Regions from separate parts of the Streptomyces sp. NPDC059649 genome, predicted to be linked through region 2. Evidence: riboswitches for the same ligand, from Rfam matches in the RefSeq annotation. Region 2 holds a riboswitch; each other region holds the start of a gene.
The links. Region 2 has a riboswitch for cyclic di-AMP ahead of ACFV1J_RS33175 (peptidoglycan DD-metalloendopeptidase family protein). Riboswitches for the same ligand answer to the same signal wherever they lie in the genome.
Positions count from the first base shown of each region.

Region 1 (3,913 bases), on a different contig from region 2:
GAGGACGCGCGGGCGTTCTTCCGTACGTACTACGCGCCCAACAACGCCGTCCTGTCGGTCGTCGGCGACATCGACCCGGCCCGGACGCTGGCCTGGATCGAGAAGTACTTCGGCTCGATCCCCTCCCACGACGGCAAGCAGCCGCCCCGGGACGGCACGCTGCCCGACGTGGTCGGCACCGAGCTCCGCGAGGTCGTCGAGGAGGAGGTGCCCTCCCGCGCCCTGATGGCGGCCTACCGCCTTCCGCACGACGGCACCCGTGAGGCGGACGCCGCCGACCTCGCGCTGACCGTCCTGGGTGGCGGCGAGTCCTCCCGCCTGTACAACCGGCTGGTGCGCCGCGACCGCAGCGCGGTGGCCGCCGGCTTCGGTCTGCTGCGGCTGGCCGGCGCGCCCTCCCTGGGCTGGCTGGACGTGAAGGCGTCCGCCGGGGTGGAGGTGCCCGCCATCGAGCACGCGGTCGACGAGGAACTGGCACGGTTCGCCGCCGAGGGGCCCACCCCGGAGGAGATGGAGCGGGCGCAGGCCCAGCTGGAGCGCGAATGGCTGGACCGCCTGGCGACGGTCAGCGGCCGCGCCGACGAACTCTGCCGCTTCGCCGTCCTGTTCGGCGACCCGCAGCTCGCGCTGACCGCCGTGCAGCGGGTCCTGGACATCACCCCCGAGGAGGTGCAGGCGGTCGCCAAGGCCCGGCTGCGCCCCGACAACCGCGCGGTGCTCGTCTACGAGCCCACCGAGCCGGCCGGCAACGCCGCCGAGGAAGGGGAGACGGAGCAGTGAGCGACACCACCCGCCAGGATTCCCCAGGGAGCAGCATGCAGTTCCACCCGCAGCCCCAGAGCGGCGCGCCCAAGCCGTGGGCCTTCCCGGCCCCCGAGCGCAGCCAACTGCCCAACGGCCTCACCCTCCTGACCAGTCACCGCCCCGGTCAGCAGGTCGTCGCGGTGGAGATCAACCTCGTCGCCCCGCTGGACGCCGAGCCGGAGGGCCTGGACGGCGTCGCCACGATCATGGCGCGCGCCCTGTCCGAGGGCACCGACAAATACGACGCGGAGGGCTTCGCCGCCGAGCTGGAGCGCTGCGGCGCCACGCTGGACGCCCACGCCGACCACCCCGGCGTACGCGTCTCCCTGGAGGTCCCGGCCTCCCGGCTGACCCGCGCGCTCGGCCTGCTCGCCGACGCGCTGCGGGCCCCCGCGTTCCCGGAGAGCGAGATCGAGCGGCTGGTCCGCAATCGCCTCGACGAGATCCCGCACGAGCTCGCCAACCCGGCCCGGCGCGCGGCGATGGCGCTCTCCAAGGAGCTGTTCCCGGCCACCGCGCGGATCTCCCGCCCCCGTCAGGGCACCGAGGAGACGGTCGCGCGGATCGACGCCGCGGCCGTGCGCGCCTTCTACGACGCCCATGTCCGGCCCGCCACGGCCACCGCCGTGATCGTCGGTGACTTCACCGGCGTCGACCTGGCCGCGTCGCTCGCCGACACCCTCGGCGCCTGGAGCGGTTCGACCGCCGAGCCGGTGAAGGCGACCCCGATCGTCGCCGACGACACCGGCCGCGTGGTGATCGTGGACCGCCCCGGCGCCGTGCAGACGCAGCTGCTCATCGGCCGGATCGGCGCCGACCGGCACGACCGCGTGTGGCCGGCGCAGGTGCTCGGCACGTACTGCCTGGGCGGCACCCTCACCTCCCGCCTGGACCGCGTCCTGCGTGAGGAGAAGGGCTACACCTACGGCGTGCGGGCCTTCGGGCAGGTGCTGCGCTCCACGGCCCCCACGTCCCCCGAGGGCACCACCGGCGCCGCGCTGCTCGCCATCAGCGGCTCGGTGGACACCGCCTCCACCGGGCCGGCGCTGGAGGACCTCTGGAAGGTGCTGCGGACCCTCGCGGCAGAGGGGCTGACGGACGAGGAGCGGGACGTCGCGGTGCAGAACCTCGTCGGGGTGGCGCCGCTCAAGTACGAGACCGCGGCGGCCGTCGCGGGCACCCTCGCCGACCAGGTGGAGCAGCAGCTCCCGGACGATTTCCAGGCGCAGTTGTACCTCCGGCTCGCGGAGACCGGCACGGTCGAGGCGACCGCCGCCGCCGTCAACGCCTTCCCGGTGGACCGCCTGGTGACCGTCCTGGTGGGCGACGCCGCGCAGATCACCGAGCCCGTCAAGGCGCTGGGCATCGGAGAGGTGACGGTCGTCAGCGGCTAGTCCGCAGGCGGCGTATGACGAAGCGTCACGACCGACGGCTCCTGTGGGGTTCGCTCACCACGGGAGCCGTCGTATGTCCGTCGCCTGCTCGTCGCCTGTCCGCCGCCGGTCTGCCGCAGTCTGCTGTATGTCCGGTTTGGGATGGCTCGTTGAGCCGGAACTTGTGGCATCCCGCACAAAATCGCGGTTCCGTTTGGCGCCGCAAAGTGGCCCCGTTTAGCGTCGGTCCGGCTGTTCGTCACAACTCCGCCACAACAGTGGCACCGGACAGTCATCGCCGAGTCCCCGTACGGCGCGAGCCAGGGGAGCCGGGGACCCACCCGTCCCTGGGGTGAATCGGGCGCCTCTCCGGAGGGGCCCGTAGGAGACCTTCCTGCTCCGAACCCGTCAGCTAACCCGGTAGGCGAGAGGGAAGGAAAGGACAAGCCAGCACATGGCGTTCACCCGTGCCACCGGGAAGCACCGCCGGGCCAGCCGCAGCGCCCGGACGACCCGCAACCTCGCCGGTATAGCCACCCTCGCGACCTCCGGCGTCGTCGCCACCCTGGCGTCACCGGCGATGGCCGCCACCGACGAGGCACGCACCCAGGACACCGGCCTCACCCAGGCCGTCGTGCTCGGTGACGAGCTCGCCCACCGCCTGGAGGTCCAGGCCGACACCCAGCAGGCCGCCGCCGAGGCCGCCGCCATGCAGGCGAAGGCCGAGGCCGAGGCCAAGAAGCGGGTGGCGGAGGCCGAGCGGCACGCCGAGGCGGCCCGGAAGAAGGCCAAGGCCGAGCGCGAGGCCAAGGAGCGGGCCGCCCGGGACGCCGAGCGCAAGCGCCTGAACGCCTTCGTCGCCCCCGTCGCCGGCTCCTACGTCTCCACCGGCTACAAGGCCTCCAGCAGCCTGTGGTCCTCCGGCAGCCACACCGGCATCGACTTCCACGCCGCCACCGGCACCTCCGTCCACGCGGTCGGCGCGGGCACCGTCGTCGAGGCCGGCTGGGGCGGGTCGTACGGCAACAACATCGTGATCAAGATGCACGACGGCACGTACACCCAGTACGGCCACCTGTCGTCGATCGGCGTCTCGGTCGGCCAGACCGTCACCCCCGGCCAGCAGATCGGCCTCTCCGGGGCCACCGGCAACGTCACCGGCCCGCATCTGCACTTCGAGGCCCGCACCAGCCCGGACTACGGCTCCGACATCGACCCGATCGCGTATCTGCGCTCGCACGGCGTCAACGTCTGATCCGGCGTCAGGCACACCCGCCTCGGCCTCCCGGCGCACGCCTCGGTGCCCTCCCCGCCCATTGGCCAAAAAATATCGCCGAATACGCGGAGTCCGTCGGAAAAGCCGTGCCGGTCGAATAGAGTCTCGGAAAAGCCGCCGACCGGCGGCGTTTTCCGGGGATTACGGCGGAGGCACGATCGATGCGAGGCCATATTTCCGCGCATGCGGTGTGCACGGCGATTCGCGAGGACATCGTCTCCGGTGCGCTGGCGCCGGGGAGCCGACTGATCGAGGAGATCCTGGCGGCGCGCTACGGCGTCTCCAGGGTGCCGGTCCGCGAAGCGCTGCGCACCCTGCAGTCGGAGGGCTTCGTCACCACCCGCCACCACGCGGGCGCGTGCGTCGCCGAGCCCACCGAGCAGGAGGCCGCCGACCTGCTCGACATCCGCGCCCTGCTGGAGCCGCTGGGCGCGGCCCGCGCGGCCGCCCGGCGCACCCC
Region 1 is NZ_JBHWDV010000006.1:75,828-79,740, reverse strand. It holds gene ACFV1J_RS11050 (M16 family metallopeptidase) at 1-780, shown strand, start outside; gene ACFV1J_RS11045 (M16 family metallopeptidase) at 816-2,198, shown strand; cyclic di-AMP (ydaO/yuaA leader) riboswitch at 2,464-2,619, shown strand; gene ACFV1J_RS11040 (M23 family metallopeptidase) at 2,632-3,432, shown strand; gene ACFV1J_RS11035 (GntR family transcriptional regulator) at 3,615-3,913, shown strand, end outside.
Region 1: linked by a shared signal. The riboswitch ahead of ACFV1J_RS11040 (M23 family metallopeptidase) and the one ahead of ACFV1J_RS33175 (peptidoglycan DD-metalloendopeptidase family protein) in region 2 are both predicted to bind cyclic di-AMP.

Region 2 (3,913 bases):
ACTCCTCGCGCCGGGCCGGCGGCAGATAGCTCAGCACGGAGGTGTGGAACACCACCAGCGTCGCCCCGGCGGGCGCCTCGGCCGCCAGCGCGGGCAGTTCCTCGATCAGGTCCCCGCGGACGATCCGCGGCCGCGGCGCCGCCCGCACCGCCTCGACGGCCGCGGACAGCCGGGCCGCCCGCGCCTCGTCGCCGGGCCATACGAGCGACCGCAGCCAGCGCAGGTCGTCCGGCTCGGCGACCGGGTCGAGCGGATCGAGATCGATCCCGGCCCGCCAGACGACCTCGGGGAGCCGGGTGGGGAGGTGCGGTCCGTGCCCTGCCGCCGGCACCGGCGCCTGCACCAGGCAGGGGAAGACCACCGGGCTGTCGGCCGGGCCCACTTCGACGACCGGGTGGTGCGCTCCTCCCGGTGCGCGCCCGCCAGAGTGGCCGGCAGCCGGCCCGCCCGCGTACCCGGGCCCGTGCCGGTACTCCTGCCCGTCCCCGGGCCCGTGCCGGTACGCGTACTCGTACCGATAGCGGTCCGGGTGCAGACACAGCCCCGCCGAGGTGCCGACCTCCAGCAGGGCCAGTGGCTGGGGCAGCCGGGCGAGCAGCGGCAGCAGGGTGGCGCAGCGGGCCGGCTCGTTGGTCTGGGTGCCGCGGCGCATGATCACGTCCCGCACCTGGTCCCAATGACGGATCGTCCATTCGCGCCAGCGACCGTACGCCGCCGCGCCGCGCGGGCCCTGTTCCGCGTGCGGGCCGTCGAGATGGCGGACGGCGGCGACCAGGAGTTGGGGCTGCTGCTTGTTGCCGGCCGGCAGCGAACCCGCCAGCAGCTCGCACAACTCCTGGTCCTGGCCGATCCGTGCGGACAGCTCCTCGTGGGCGTCGGACCGCCCGCGTGCCTCGCGCCAGGAGAACTCCTGGTACCGGCGCGCCACGTCCTGGGCGCTTCCGGACGTGCCACCGCTGCGGCCGGGACGGCCGGGATGGCCGTGGTGCCCGTGACCGGTGCTGCGGAGGCGTGCGGCGGGTCCGGGGCTCTCGGCGTGTCCGGGACTCTCGGAGTATCCGGGGCGCTCGGCGTTGACGACCATGATCCGACGTTACTGTCTTCACGTTCCGTAATGGTCGGGCACCCCTCTGCATAACAACTGACGCACAATCATCGAGAGGTCGTTTAGCGGCGGCACGGGGCGGTGCGGGGCGGTGCGGTCAACTCGCCCGATTTATGGCCATGGTGACCGGAAAAGACCACGCCACAGCTGGTGCGCGAGGCATATCGATTCCCGGGAAGGCTTGGAAAACGGCCGCGATCTCTATTACTGTCCGATAACGCAGCGCGGTCGTCCCAGCCGCCGCAAGAGGCGGCACCGCGCGCCGACGCCGAATCCCGCACGCGCTTTTCACGCACCTCCAGCATCTCGAACTGCACCAAGGGAACCGGGGAACCACCACCTTGGGGTGAATCGGACGCCTCCGCCAGAGGGTGCCCGTAGGAGACCTTCCTGCTCCGAACCCGTCAGCTAACCCGGTAGGCGAGAAGGAAGGAAAGGAGAGCGCCCCCGTGGCGTCCAACAGGCCTGTCCCCGAGGCTCCATCCGCCTACGAGTTCGACGACCGGGGCCCGGGTGCCCCGCATGCGCCGGGCGCCCCGCACGCCTTCGCAGGCTCCGGCGGCACCGCTTTCGTCACCGACACCCGTTTTGCGACGGCCGGCGAGGCGCACGGTGACGCCGACGGCCAGTGGGAGGAGTGGAACCCCACCGAGGAGTCCGTCCGCCCGGTCCGCGGCAAGCACCGGGTGGCCAAGCAGCGCGGCGGTGGACTCGCCCGCGGTGGCACGGTCCTGGGTGTCGGCGTCATCGCGGCGGTCGGCGCGGGCGGGATGGCCACGGCCGAGGGCAAGCCGCCGGTACCGATCTCGATGCCCGACCTCAGCGGTGTGGCCGACGCCGTCACCGACCACCTCCCGGACGCCGCCTCCCTGCCCGGCGTCGGCAACCTGATATCCGACGGCGGCTCGGACACCGGGTCCGACGCTGCCTCCGCGCCCGTCGACCCGCTCGCCGCGACGGGCTCGCCGTCGACCACGGCCACCGACACCGGGTCGAGTGCGGGCACGGGCTCCGGCGCGAACGCCGGTGAGGCGCTGCGCAGCCGTATCCTCCAGCAGGCCGACGCCCAGCAGGGCGCCGGCGAACAGGAGGCCCGCGAGGCCGCCGAACAGGCCGCGATCAAGCAGGCCACGACGGACGCGGCCGCGGACCAGAGCGCCGCCGAGAAGGCCGCGGCCGCCAAGAAGGAGGCAGCGGCCGAGGCCCGGCGCAAGGCCGAGGAGGAGGCCCGCCGGAAGGCGGAGGCCGAGCGCCTCGCCAAACTGGCGCAGAGCTACCTCACCCCGGTCGCCTCGTACACCCTCACCGCGAGCTTCGGGCAGGCCGGTGACCGCTGGGCCGCGGACCACACCGGCCAGGACTTCGCCGCCCCGACCGGTACGCCCGTCAGGGCGGTGCACTCCGGCACCATCACCCAGGCCGGCTGGGCCGGTTCGTACGGCTACCGCATCGTCCTGACCCTCGACGACGGCACCGAGCTCTGGTTCTGCCACCTCTCCTCGATGGTCAAGACCTCGGGCAAGGTCAGCACCGGTGACGTGATCGGCCGGGTCGGCGCCACGGGCAACGTCACCGGGCCTCACCTCCACCTGGAGGTACGCCCCGGCGCCGGCGACCCGATAGACCCGATGCCCTGGCTGCGCGACCACGGCCTCAACGTCTGACGAGCGGGGCGGGGCGGGGTGGGGCGGCCACGCGATGCGCACGCGTAGCCGCCCGTCGTAGGCGGGACCAACCGCCGCACGAGGGAATAACCACCCGCCCCGCAACGCTGCCCCCACCATGAGTGCGACAAGCAACAACTCCGGTACCCGCAGGGCCTTGGGCTCGCTGTCCGTCTCCCCGCTCTGCCTCGGGGGAAACGTCTTCGGCTGGACCGCTGACGAGGCCGAGTCGTTCGCGGTACTCGACGCGTACGTGGCGGGCGGCGGCAACTTCATCGACACCGCCGACGTGTACTCGGCCTGGGCGCCCGGCAACAAGGGCGGCGAGTCCGAGACCGTGCTCGGCAACTGGCTTGCCTCCCGCGGCAATCGCGAGGACATCGTCATCGCCACCAAGGTCGGCGCCCACCCCGACTACAAGGGCCTGTCCGCCGCCACCATCAAGTCCGCGGTCGAGGCGTCCCTCACCCGTCTCCGCACGGATTACCTCGACCTCTACTACACCCACTACGACGACGAGTCGGTGGAGGTCGGCGAGTTCCTGACCGCCCTGGACGACCTCGTCCGGGCCGGCAAGGTCCGCGAGATCGGCGCCTCCAACATCTCCGCGCGGCGCCTGGAGGAGTCCCTCGCCTTCTCCGACCGCGAGGGCGTGGCCCGTTACGTGGCCCTGCAGCCGCACTACAACCTGGTCTCCCGCGACACCTACGAGGGCGAACTCGCCGATGTGGCCGCCCGCAACGGCGTGGCCGCGGTCCCGTACTACGCCCTGGCCTCCGGCTTCCTGACCGGCAAGTACCGGCCGGGTGGCGCGGTCGACAGCGCCCGGTCCCAGAAGGCCGCGCAGTACCTGTCCACCGACCGCGGCCCCCGCGTCCTGGCGGCCCTCGACGCGATCGCCGCCGCCCACGGTGCCGAGCCCGCCACCGTCGCGCTGGCCTGGCTCGCCGCGCAGCCCACGGTCGCCGCCCCGATCGCCAGCGCCCGCACGACCGCCCAGCTCGTCCCCCTCCTGGCCGTCACCGACCTGACCCTCACCGCCCCCGAACTCACCCTCCTGACGGAGGCCTCGGCCTGACCTTCGCGGGGAGGGCCTGAAAAGGGGAGGAGCGGGGCCTGGGGGCCCCGCTCCTCCCTTACGCAT
Region 2 is NZ_JBHWDV010000049.1:19,767-23,679, reverse strand. It holds gene ACFV1J_RS33180 (DUF2332 family protein) at 1-1,084, opposite strand, end outside; cyclic di-AMP (ydaO/yuaA leader) riboswitch at 1,389-1,543, shown strand; gene ACFV1J_RS33175 (peptidoglycan DD-metalloendopeptidase family protein) at 1,555-2,769, shown strand; gene ACFV1J_RS33170 (aldo/keto reductase) at 2,888-3,847, shown strand.

Region 3 (3,913 bases), on a different contig from region 2:
CCGCGCTGACCGAAGCGACGAATGGGGACACCCTGCCGGAAAGGGCGTGCTATGCGGCGGATACGATCCCGCCCCATGGACGTAGTCATCAATATCTTCGTCGGCCTGCACATCATCGGCATCGCCTCACTGCTGGGCGGGTTCCTGACGCAGATGAAGGCGATGGGTGCGGGCACCGCCCGGTTCGTTCCGGCCATGCTGCACGGCGCGCTGACGATGCTGGTCACCGGCATCGTGCTGGTCGGCCTGAACCAGGCGCAGGGCCACCCGGTCAACAACATCAAGATCGGCATCAAGATGGCCGTCCTGGTGGTGATCCTGGCGCTGGTCTACGTCAAGCGGGACGAGGAGCAGGTCGACAAGGCGCTGTTCGGCGCGGTCGGCGGCCTCACGGTGGCCAACATCTTCATCGCGGTCCTCTGGACCTGACCACGCCGGCCGCCGGACCCCGGGCTCGTACGGCCCGGGACCCGCAACGGCGCCCCACAAACCGCACACCGCGCGGTCGTCGCACTCCGGGATCCGGAGGCGAGGGCCGCGCGGTGGCGTGTGGGGGGTGACCGTGGGGGGTGGACCTGGGAGGAGCGGGGCCGGGCGTCAGCCCGGGCGGACGCTCCCGTAGATCGGCATGTAGTAGATCGACTCCTCCCGGACGTTGGCGCCCGGGTGCGGGGCGTGGATCATCTTGCCGCCGCCTATGTACATGCCGACGTGGCTGATGTCGTCGAAGAAGAAGACCAGGTCACCGGGTTGCAGGTCCTTGGTCGCCACCCGCTGGCCGACCTTGACCTGGTCCCAGGTGGTGCGCGGCAGGTCGACCCCGGCCGCCTTCCACGCCGCCTGGGTCAGCCCCGAGCAGTCGTAGGACGAGGGCCCGGTGGCGCCCCAGACGTACGGCTTGCCGATCTGGGCGCGGGCGAAGGCCAGGGCCTGCTGGGCCTTGGTGGACTGCGAGCCCCCGGTGGAGCCGCCGGTGTCCCCGCCGGTCTGGCCGCCGGTCGAGCCGCCGTCCTGCTGGCGCTGCCGCTCGCGCTCCTGCTGCTTGCGCGCCTCCTCCTCGGCCCGGCGCTTGGCCGCCGCCTCCTTCCGGCGCTCCAGTTCGGCCAGCCGCGCCTTCTCCTGGGCGGTCAGCCGGGACAGCAGCTGCCGGGCCTCGGCCAGCTTCTGCTGGACGGAGCGCTTGGACTCCTTCAGGGCGGCCTGCGAGCTCTGCAGGTGGTCCAGGCTGCGGCTGGCCTCGGCCCGCTGGCGGGCGGCCGCCGCGGCCTGCTGCTGGTAGTCGGCGACGGCCTGCTGCTGCCGCCCGGTCAGCCGCTCCATCAGGTGGCTGCGGTCGAAGAACTGCTGCGGGTTCTTGGCGAGCATCAGCTGCGCGGTCGGGTTCATGCCGCCGGTGCGGTACTGGGCCGAGGCGAACGTACCGAGCTCCCGCCGGGTCTCGTTCATCTTCTCGGCCCGCTTGGCCGCGGCGTTGAGCAGCCCGTCCACGGTCTCGCGCTGGTGATCGGCGCGCTCCTTGGCCGCGTTGTACTTCTGGGTGGCCACCTCGGCCTGCCGGTAGAGGCCGTCGACCTTCTGCTTGACCTCTTCGATGCTGGGCTTGGGGGCTCTGGGGGCGGCGTCCGCGGTCTGCGAGAGCAGGGTGACCGAGGCGAGCGCGGCGGTGGTGAGCCCGGCCGCCGTACGGCGGCTCCCGGGCGAGGTGAGAACGCTGGTGCGCGGCTTGCGATGGGACGCCAAGGCCGGCAACTCCTTCCGTGGACCGCCTACCGGGTTAGCTGTCGGGTTCGGGCGGTGTCGCTGACGGAAGGCCGTGCCCTACGGTCCGTACGTCCGCTTGCGGCGGTCGGACGGATCGATTCACCCCGGTGGTGCTGGTGGGTCCCCGGCTCCGGGTGACCCGTGCGTGACCGGAGGGACACATCGCGGGCAGGGCCGGACTCGGCGCGGGCGGCCCGTGCGAACGCTGTCGTCCGCGGGGAGGCGGGCTGCCTGAGCGAGGACGTTAGCCAACTCGTGTGGCTCCTGTGAAGGCTGATGTTCGATATGCCCGAAACCTTTTTGTGACCTGAGTGATGCCGTTCCGCTTCGGGAGGCGGCCGTTCCGTTTCCGGCGGTGCGCATAAGCCGCATTCGGCCGGGCGTCCGATGGCCACGACCGCCGGTGGATACCGCGCGTTCTCCGGCCGTCCCGGTCACTTGTCCACAGTCCGCGGCGCGCTGTCGGTGCGGCGGCCTAGACTCGGTGGGCGATGAGCAGCCTCTTTGACGACAGCTTCCTGGCGGACCTCGCCCACAAGGACGAGGGGCCCCCGCCGCCTCCCGAGGACGAGCACGAGCCGGTCCCCGAGGAGATCCCCGCCGACCTGTTCGGCGGGCGGTTCGACGCGCCCGCGCCCAGGGACGCGTACTACCGCGACGGCGCCGCCCGCCCGGCCATCGACCCCGCCGCGCTGCTCGAGGGGCTCAACGACCAGCAGAAGGCCGCCGTGGTGCACACCGGCGGCCCGCTGCTGATCGTCGCCGGCGCCGGCTCCGGCAAGACCCGGGTGCTCACCCACCGCATCGCGCATCTGCTCGCCGAGCGGCATGTCCACCCCGGCCAGATCCTCGCGATCACCTTCACCAACAAGGCCGCCGGCGAGATGAAGGAGCGCGTCGAGCAGCTGGTCGGCCCGCGCGCCAACGCCATGTGGGTGTCCACCTTCCACAGCGCCTGCGTGCGGATCCTGCGCCGCGAGTCCAAGAAGCTGGGCTTCACGTCCTCCTTCTCGATCTACGACGCCGCCGACTCCAAGCGCCTGATGTCCCTGGTCTGCCGCGATCTGGACCTCGACCCCAAGCGCTTCCCGCCCAAGTCCTTCAGCGCGAAGATCTCCAACCTCAAGAACGAGCTCATCGACGAGGAGACCTTCGCCGGGACGGCGGCCGACGGGTTCGAGAAGACGCTGGCCGAGGCGTACGCGATGTACCAGGCACGGCTGCGCGAGGCCAACGCCCTGGACTTCGACGACATCATCATGACCACGGTCAACCTCCTCCAGGCCTTCCCGGACGTCGCCGAGCACTACCGCCGCCGCTTCCGGCACGTGCTCGTGGACGAGTACCAGGACACCAACCACGCCCAGTACACCCTCGTCCGCGAGCTGGTCGGCACCGGCACCGCCGAGATCCCCGCCGCCGAGCTGTGCGTCGTCGGTGACGCCGACCAGTCGATCTACGCCTTCCGCGGCGCCACGATCCGCAACATCCTCCAGTTCGAGGAGGACTACCCGGACGCCACCACGATCCTGCTGGAGCAGAACTACCGCTCCTCGCAGACGATCCTGTCCGCCGCCAACGCCGTCATCGAGCGCAACGAGAACCGCCGCCCCAAGAACCTCTGGACCGACGCCGGCGCCGGCGCCAAGATCAACGGCTATGTCGCGGACACCGAGCACGACGAGGCGCAGTTCGTCGCCGACGAGATCGACCGGCTCACCGACGCCGGCGACGCCAAGGCCGGCGACGTCGCCATCTTCTACCGCACCAACGCCCAGTCCCGTGTCTTCGAGGAGATCCTCATCCGGGTCGGGCTGCCCTACAAGGTCGTCGGCGGAGTGCGCTTCTACGAGCGCAAGGAGGTCCGCGACGTCCTCGCGTACCTGCGCGTGCTCGCCAACCCCGAGGACAGCGTCCCGCTGCGCCGCATCCTGAACGTCCCCAAGCGCGGCATCGGCGAGCGCGCCGAGGCGATGATCGACGCCCTGTCGCTCCGCGAGAAGATCACCTTCCCGCAGGCCCTGCGCCGGGTCGACGAGGCCTACGGCATGGCGGCCCGCTCCGCCAACGCCGTCAAGCGCTTCAACGTCCTGATGGAGGAGCTGCGGACGATCGTGGAGTCCGGCGCCGGGCCCGCCACGATCCTGGAGGC
Region 3 is NZ_JBHWDV010000047.1:21,477-25,389, reverse strand. It holds gene ACFV1J_RS32755 (hypothetical protein) at 76-429, shown strand; gene ACFV1J_RS32750 (NlpC/P60 family protein) at 598-1,740, opposite strand; cyclic di-AMP (ydaO/yuaA leader) riboswitch at 1,748-1,917, opposite strand; gene pcrA (DNA helicase PcrA) at 2,253-3,913, shown strand, end outside.
Region 3: linked by a shared signal. The riboswitch ahead of ACFV1J_RS32750 (NlpC/P60 family protein) and the one ahead of ACFV1J_RS33175 (peptidoglycan DD-metalloendopeptidase family protein) in region 2 are both predicted to bind cyclic di-AMP.

Region 4 (3,913 bases), on a different contig from region 2:
ACCGAGCGCACCGCGCAGGGGACGCGGACGATGGACCCGTATTCCAAGCTGCTCAGCGAGCGGATCATCTTCCTGGGGACCCCGATCGACGACACCGCCGCCAACGACGTCATGGCGCAGCTGATCCACCTCGAACACGCCGCGCCCGAGCGGGACATCTCGCTCTACATCAACTCCCCCGGCGGCTCGCTCACCGCGATGACCGCGATCTACGACACGATGCGCTTCGTGTCGTGCGACGTGGAGACCGTCTGCCTGGGACAGGCCGCGTCCGCCGCAGCGGTGCTGCTGGCCGCCGGCACCCCCGGCAAGCGGCTGGCGCTGCCCGGCGCCCGGGTGCTGATCCACCAGCCGTCGGTGAGCGAACCGTTCGAGGGCCAGGCCAGCGACCTCTACATCCAGGCCCAGGAAGTGCTGCGCGGCCGCGCCATGCTGGAGGAGATGCTGGCGCTGCACACCGGTCAGCCGCGCGAGCGGATCGCCGCGGACATCGAGCGCGACAAGATCTTCGACGCCCCGGCCGCGCAGGAGTACGGCCTGATCGACGGGCTCACCCGCAACCGCAAGCGGTCGGCCGACCGACCCGTGGGACGGTGAGCCGGATGTGGCCGCCGGAGACCCCGCCGCTGCCCGCCCTGACCCGCGCCGAGGGGCAGCTGATCGACTGTTACCTGGAGGCGCTCGACCTGCTGGGCCGGATCAATCCGGCCCGCGGCGGCGGCACCTACAGCGGGCTGCGCGCCGCTCAGGCGCTGGTGAGCAAGGCCGCGGAACTGCGGGACGCGCTGACGCTGATGCACAACCGGGGCGAGCACGAGCTGCACGGCGAGACGCTGGCCCGGGCGCTGCGGGTGCTGGACGGGGAACGCCGGGCCGGATACGTGACGGTGCCGCCGGCCCGGGAACCCTGATCCGACACGCGCGCCCGCGCTGCCCGGACGGCGTAGCGTCCGCGCGTGCGGTAGGGGGGCGACGAATTGCGCCGGGGGCCAGAATTACTGCGGTGGCCGATGTTTCGCCCCAGGTCGAAGGGGGTGCCGCCGATGACGCTCCGGCCCACGACGGGGCAAATCCCACCATTCGGCTCAATTGTGGCGCATCTCACATACGGCATTTTCAACTCGGAATTCCGGTGGCGGGTGCGTGAGGATCCCTTTCGACGACAAGACCCCGCCACAGCGACGGGGCGGTCCGGCCGGGCGCCTAATCCCGCCGCCGTGCCGGATGTCCGGTCGATGCGTGTGGATCGGCGGGAGCGGAGGACCCGAGCAGTACGGGGTCCGGGGCCCGCGCGGCCGACGGACTCCTTGGGGTGAAGCCGTGGAAACGGCCGGGCATCTTCGCCTGCCCGAACCCGACAGGTCTTCCTTCGCAGGCGGCTGACGAAGGGTTTGCGCATGACCGTGCGCACGCATACGCCGCATCTGCTGGCCCGCGCCGGCACCGTGTCCGCACTGGCGCTGGCCACGCTCGGCGGGACCACGCTCGCACCGGGAACCTCCGCCGACGCCGAGGCCGCGACCGTCTCCGCCCATGCGCTGCGGATCGCGGCCTCCAAGCGGGGCTCGCCCTACCAGTACGGGGCCATGGGACCGTACCGCTTCGACTGTTCGGGCCTGACGGTGTACTCGTTCAAGCGCGCCGGCCGGGACCTGCCGCGGACCGCGGCCCAGCAGTACGGCCGCACCCGGCACATCCCGTCCTCTGCCCGGAAACGCGGGGACCTGGTCTTCTTCCACTCCGGCAACGGCATTTACCACGTCGGCATCTACGCCGGGCAGGGCCGCATGTGGCATGCGCCCAAGGCCGGCAGCGTGGTGCGGCTGGAGAAGATCTGGAGCCGCGCGGTCTCGTACGGGAGGGTGCCCTGAGCTGCGGCGACGCCGGGCGCCCGGTCAATTGTCAGTGCTGGCCGATAATTTGACGGGGTGACTTCGGAGCTGAGCAAGGTGCTGACGGCCGCGGCGCGGGGGAGCTTCCCGCCCGAGGACGGTTCGGTGACGGTGCTGCCCCAGCCGTCCCCGCGGGACGTGGGCGTGCTGTCGTTCACCTGTCATGCCGTGGTGTTCGCGGACGTGGAGCCGTCCTGGGTGCACGACCGGACAGCCCCCGGCGATCTCGCCGGACCGCTCAGTCCGCCGTTCCTGACCGCGCTGGGTGAACGGACCGGCCGCGAGGCCAACAACATCGACCTGGCCATGGTCGCCGAGGCGCTGCCCGGGCCGCCGCCGTTGGAGCTGGTGGAGACGACGGACCGCAGCCATCCGCGCATCGTCCGGGCGCTGCGCCACCGCGACGAGGTGCGGGCCTGGACGACCGGGGACGGCGGGACGCTGATCATCGGGCGGGGCCTGGCCGGGCGCTGGGAGCTGGCCGCGGAGGTGGACGGCGCCGGCCAGGGACGCGGCCTCGGTCGCCGGCTGGCGCACGCCGCCCGCCATCTCATACCGGCGGGCGAACGGCTCTGGGCCCAGGCCGCCCCCGGCAATGCCCGCAGCGTCCGCGCCCTGCTGGCCGCGGGGTTCGTACCGGTGGGCGCGGAGGTGCTGCTGGTGCCGGCCGGCGGCCCCGGCTGAACGGGTACCGCTGCCTGGGGTCCTGGTCCCGCCCCGTTCCTGGCCCTTCCGCTGTCCCTGCCCCTGCCTGGGGTTGGGTCCGGCCGGCCCCGTTCCTGCCCCTGCCCGTGCCTGGGGTGGGGCCCGGTCCCGTTCCTGCCGCTGCCCTCAGGCGAGCGCGACCTCGACGAGCAGCGCTCCGCCCAGCGCGGTGAGCAGGGCGCCGGTGGTGGCCTCCAGGGCCCTGGCCACCAGGGGCGGCGCAGTCAGCCACCCAGCCGGTCGACGAGCAGCGCCACGGCGCCCTGTCGGGCTCGGCGTGGCGGGGGCCCCGGAGATGGTGGCGGAGGGCTCGGTGACCCCGTTGGGGATCCGCCGGCTGGACCCGCCGGAGCTGCGCCGCCGGATCGCGGTGGCCTACCGCAGCGGCGGCGGCATCCCGGCCCCGGACACCCTCCGCGCGCTGCTGCGCGGCGCCTTCAGCCGCCCCTCCCCCACACCGTGACGGCCGCACGCATGCCGTACCGGCCGTACGCATGCCATGCCGGCCGTACGCATGTCGTCGGGCCGTACGCCGCGGCGGCCGCGCCGTCAGCCGACCGCGACCTGCCAGGGCAGGCTGATCCAGACGGTCTTGCCGCCGGTGTCGGTGGGGACGACGGAGAGCCGGCCGCCGGCCTCCGCGGCGAGGAAGCGGATGATGACCAGGCCCCGGCCGTTGTCCTGCTGGACCGCGGCAGGCAGCCGGCGGGGGCGGCGGGGGTGACTGTCGGTGACCCCGACGCACAGCTCCTCGTCGCGGTCCAGACGCAGTTCGAGGGTGAAGGTCGGGGACTGGCCGAAGGTGTGCTGGACGGCGTTGGTGGCGAGTTCGGAGACGATCAGGCGGACCGCGTCGGCGGTGGTGGAACCGGCGGGCAGGCCCCATTCGGTGAGCACGGTGAGGGCGTGTCTGCGGGCGAGGCGGACCGATTCCGGGGCGCTCGGCAGGGTGAGTGCGGATTCCTGGTGGTCTGCCATCGCGACGCCGTCCCTTTCCCACCGAGGCCGGCTCCGGTCCGCTGCCCGGGGAGCCGGTGTGCCACTCGGGTCAACGATTCGGCCTCGGATCTGCTGGAGCGCCAGCCTGCCACCCGTTCCCCCGGTGTGGCGCTCGATCCGCCAACATATGCAGATATCTATCGCTCGAAGCGGTGAACTCTGCGACGGGAGACCGGATATGGGACGCCATGCCGGTCACACACGGTCACCAAGGATCAGATCTTCGGCGGCGCGGTGGCGAGGATCGTGCCCACCGCCCGGTCGAGCTGGCCGTCCGTCAGGTCCGCGCGGGCGGTGAGCCGCAGCCGGGAGATCCC
Region 4 is NZ_JBHWDV010000016.1:114,793-118,705, reverse strand. It holds gene ACFV1J_RS19445 (ATP-dependent Clp protease proteolytic subunit) at 1-597, shown strand, start outside; gene ACFV1J_RS19440 (hypothetical protein) at 603-911, shown strand; cyclic di-AMP (ydaO/yuaA leader) riboswitch at 1,221-1,393, shown strand; gene ACFV1J_RS19435 (C40 family peptidase) at 1,398-1,871, shown strand; gene ACFV1J_RS19430 (GNAT family N-acetyltransferase) at 1,929-2,576, shown strand; gene ACFV1J_RS19425 (hypothetical protein) at 2,911-3,060, shown strand; gene ACFV1J_RS19420 (ATP-binding protein) at 3,147-3,575, opposite strand; gene ACFV1J_RS19415 (8-amino-7-oxononanoate synthase) at 3,812-3,913, opposite strand, start outside.
Region 4: linked by a shared signal. The riboswitch ahead of ACFV1J_RS19435 (C40 family peptidase) and the one ahead of ACFV1J_RS33175 (peptidoglycan DD-metalloendopeptidase family protein) in region 2 are both predicted to bind cyclic di-AMP.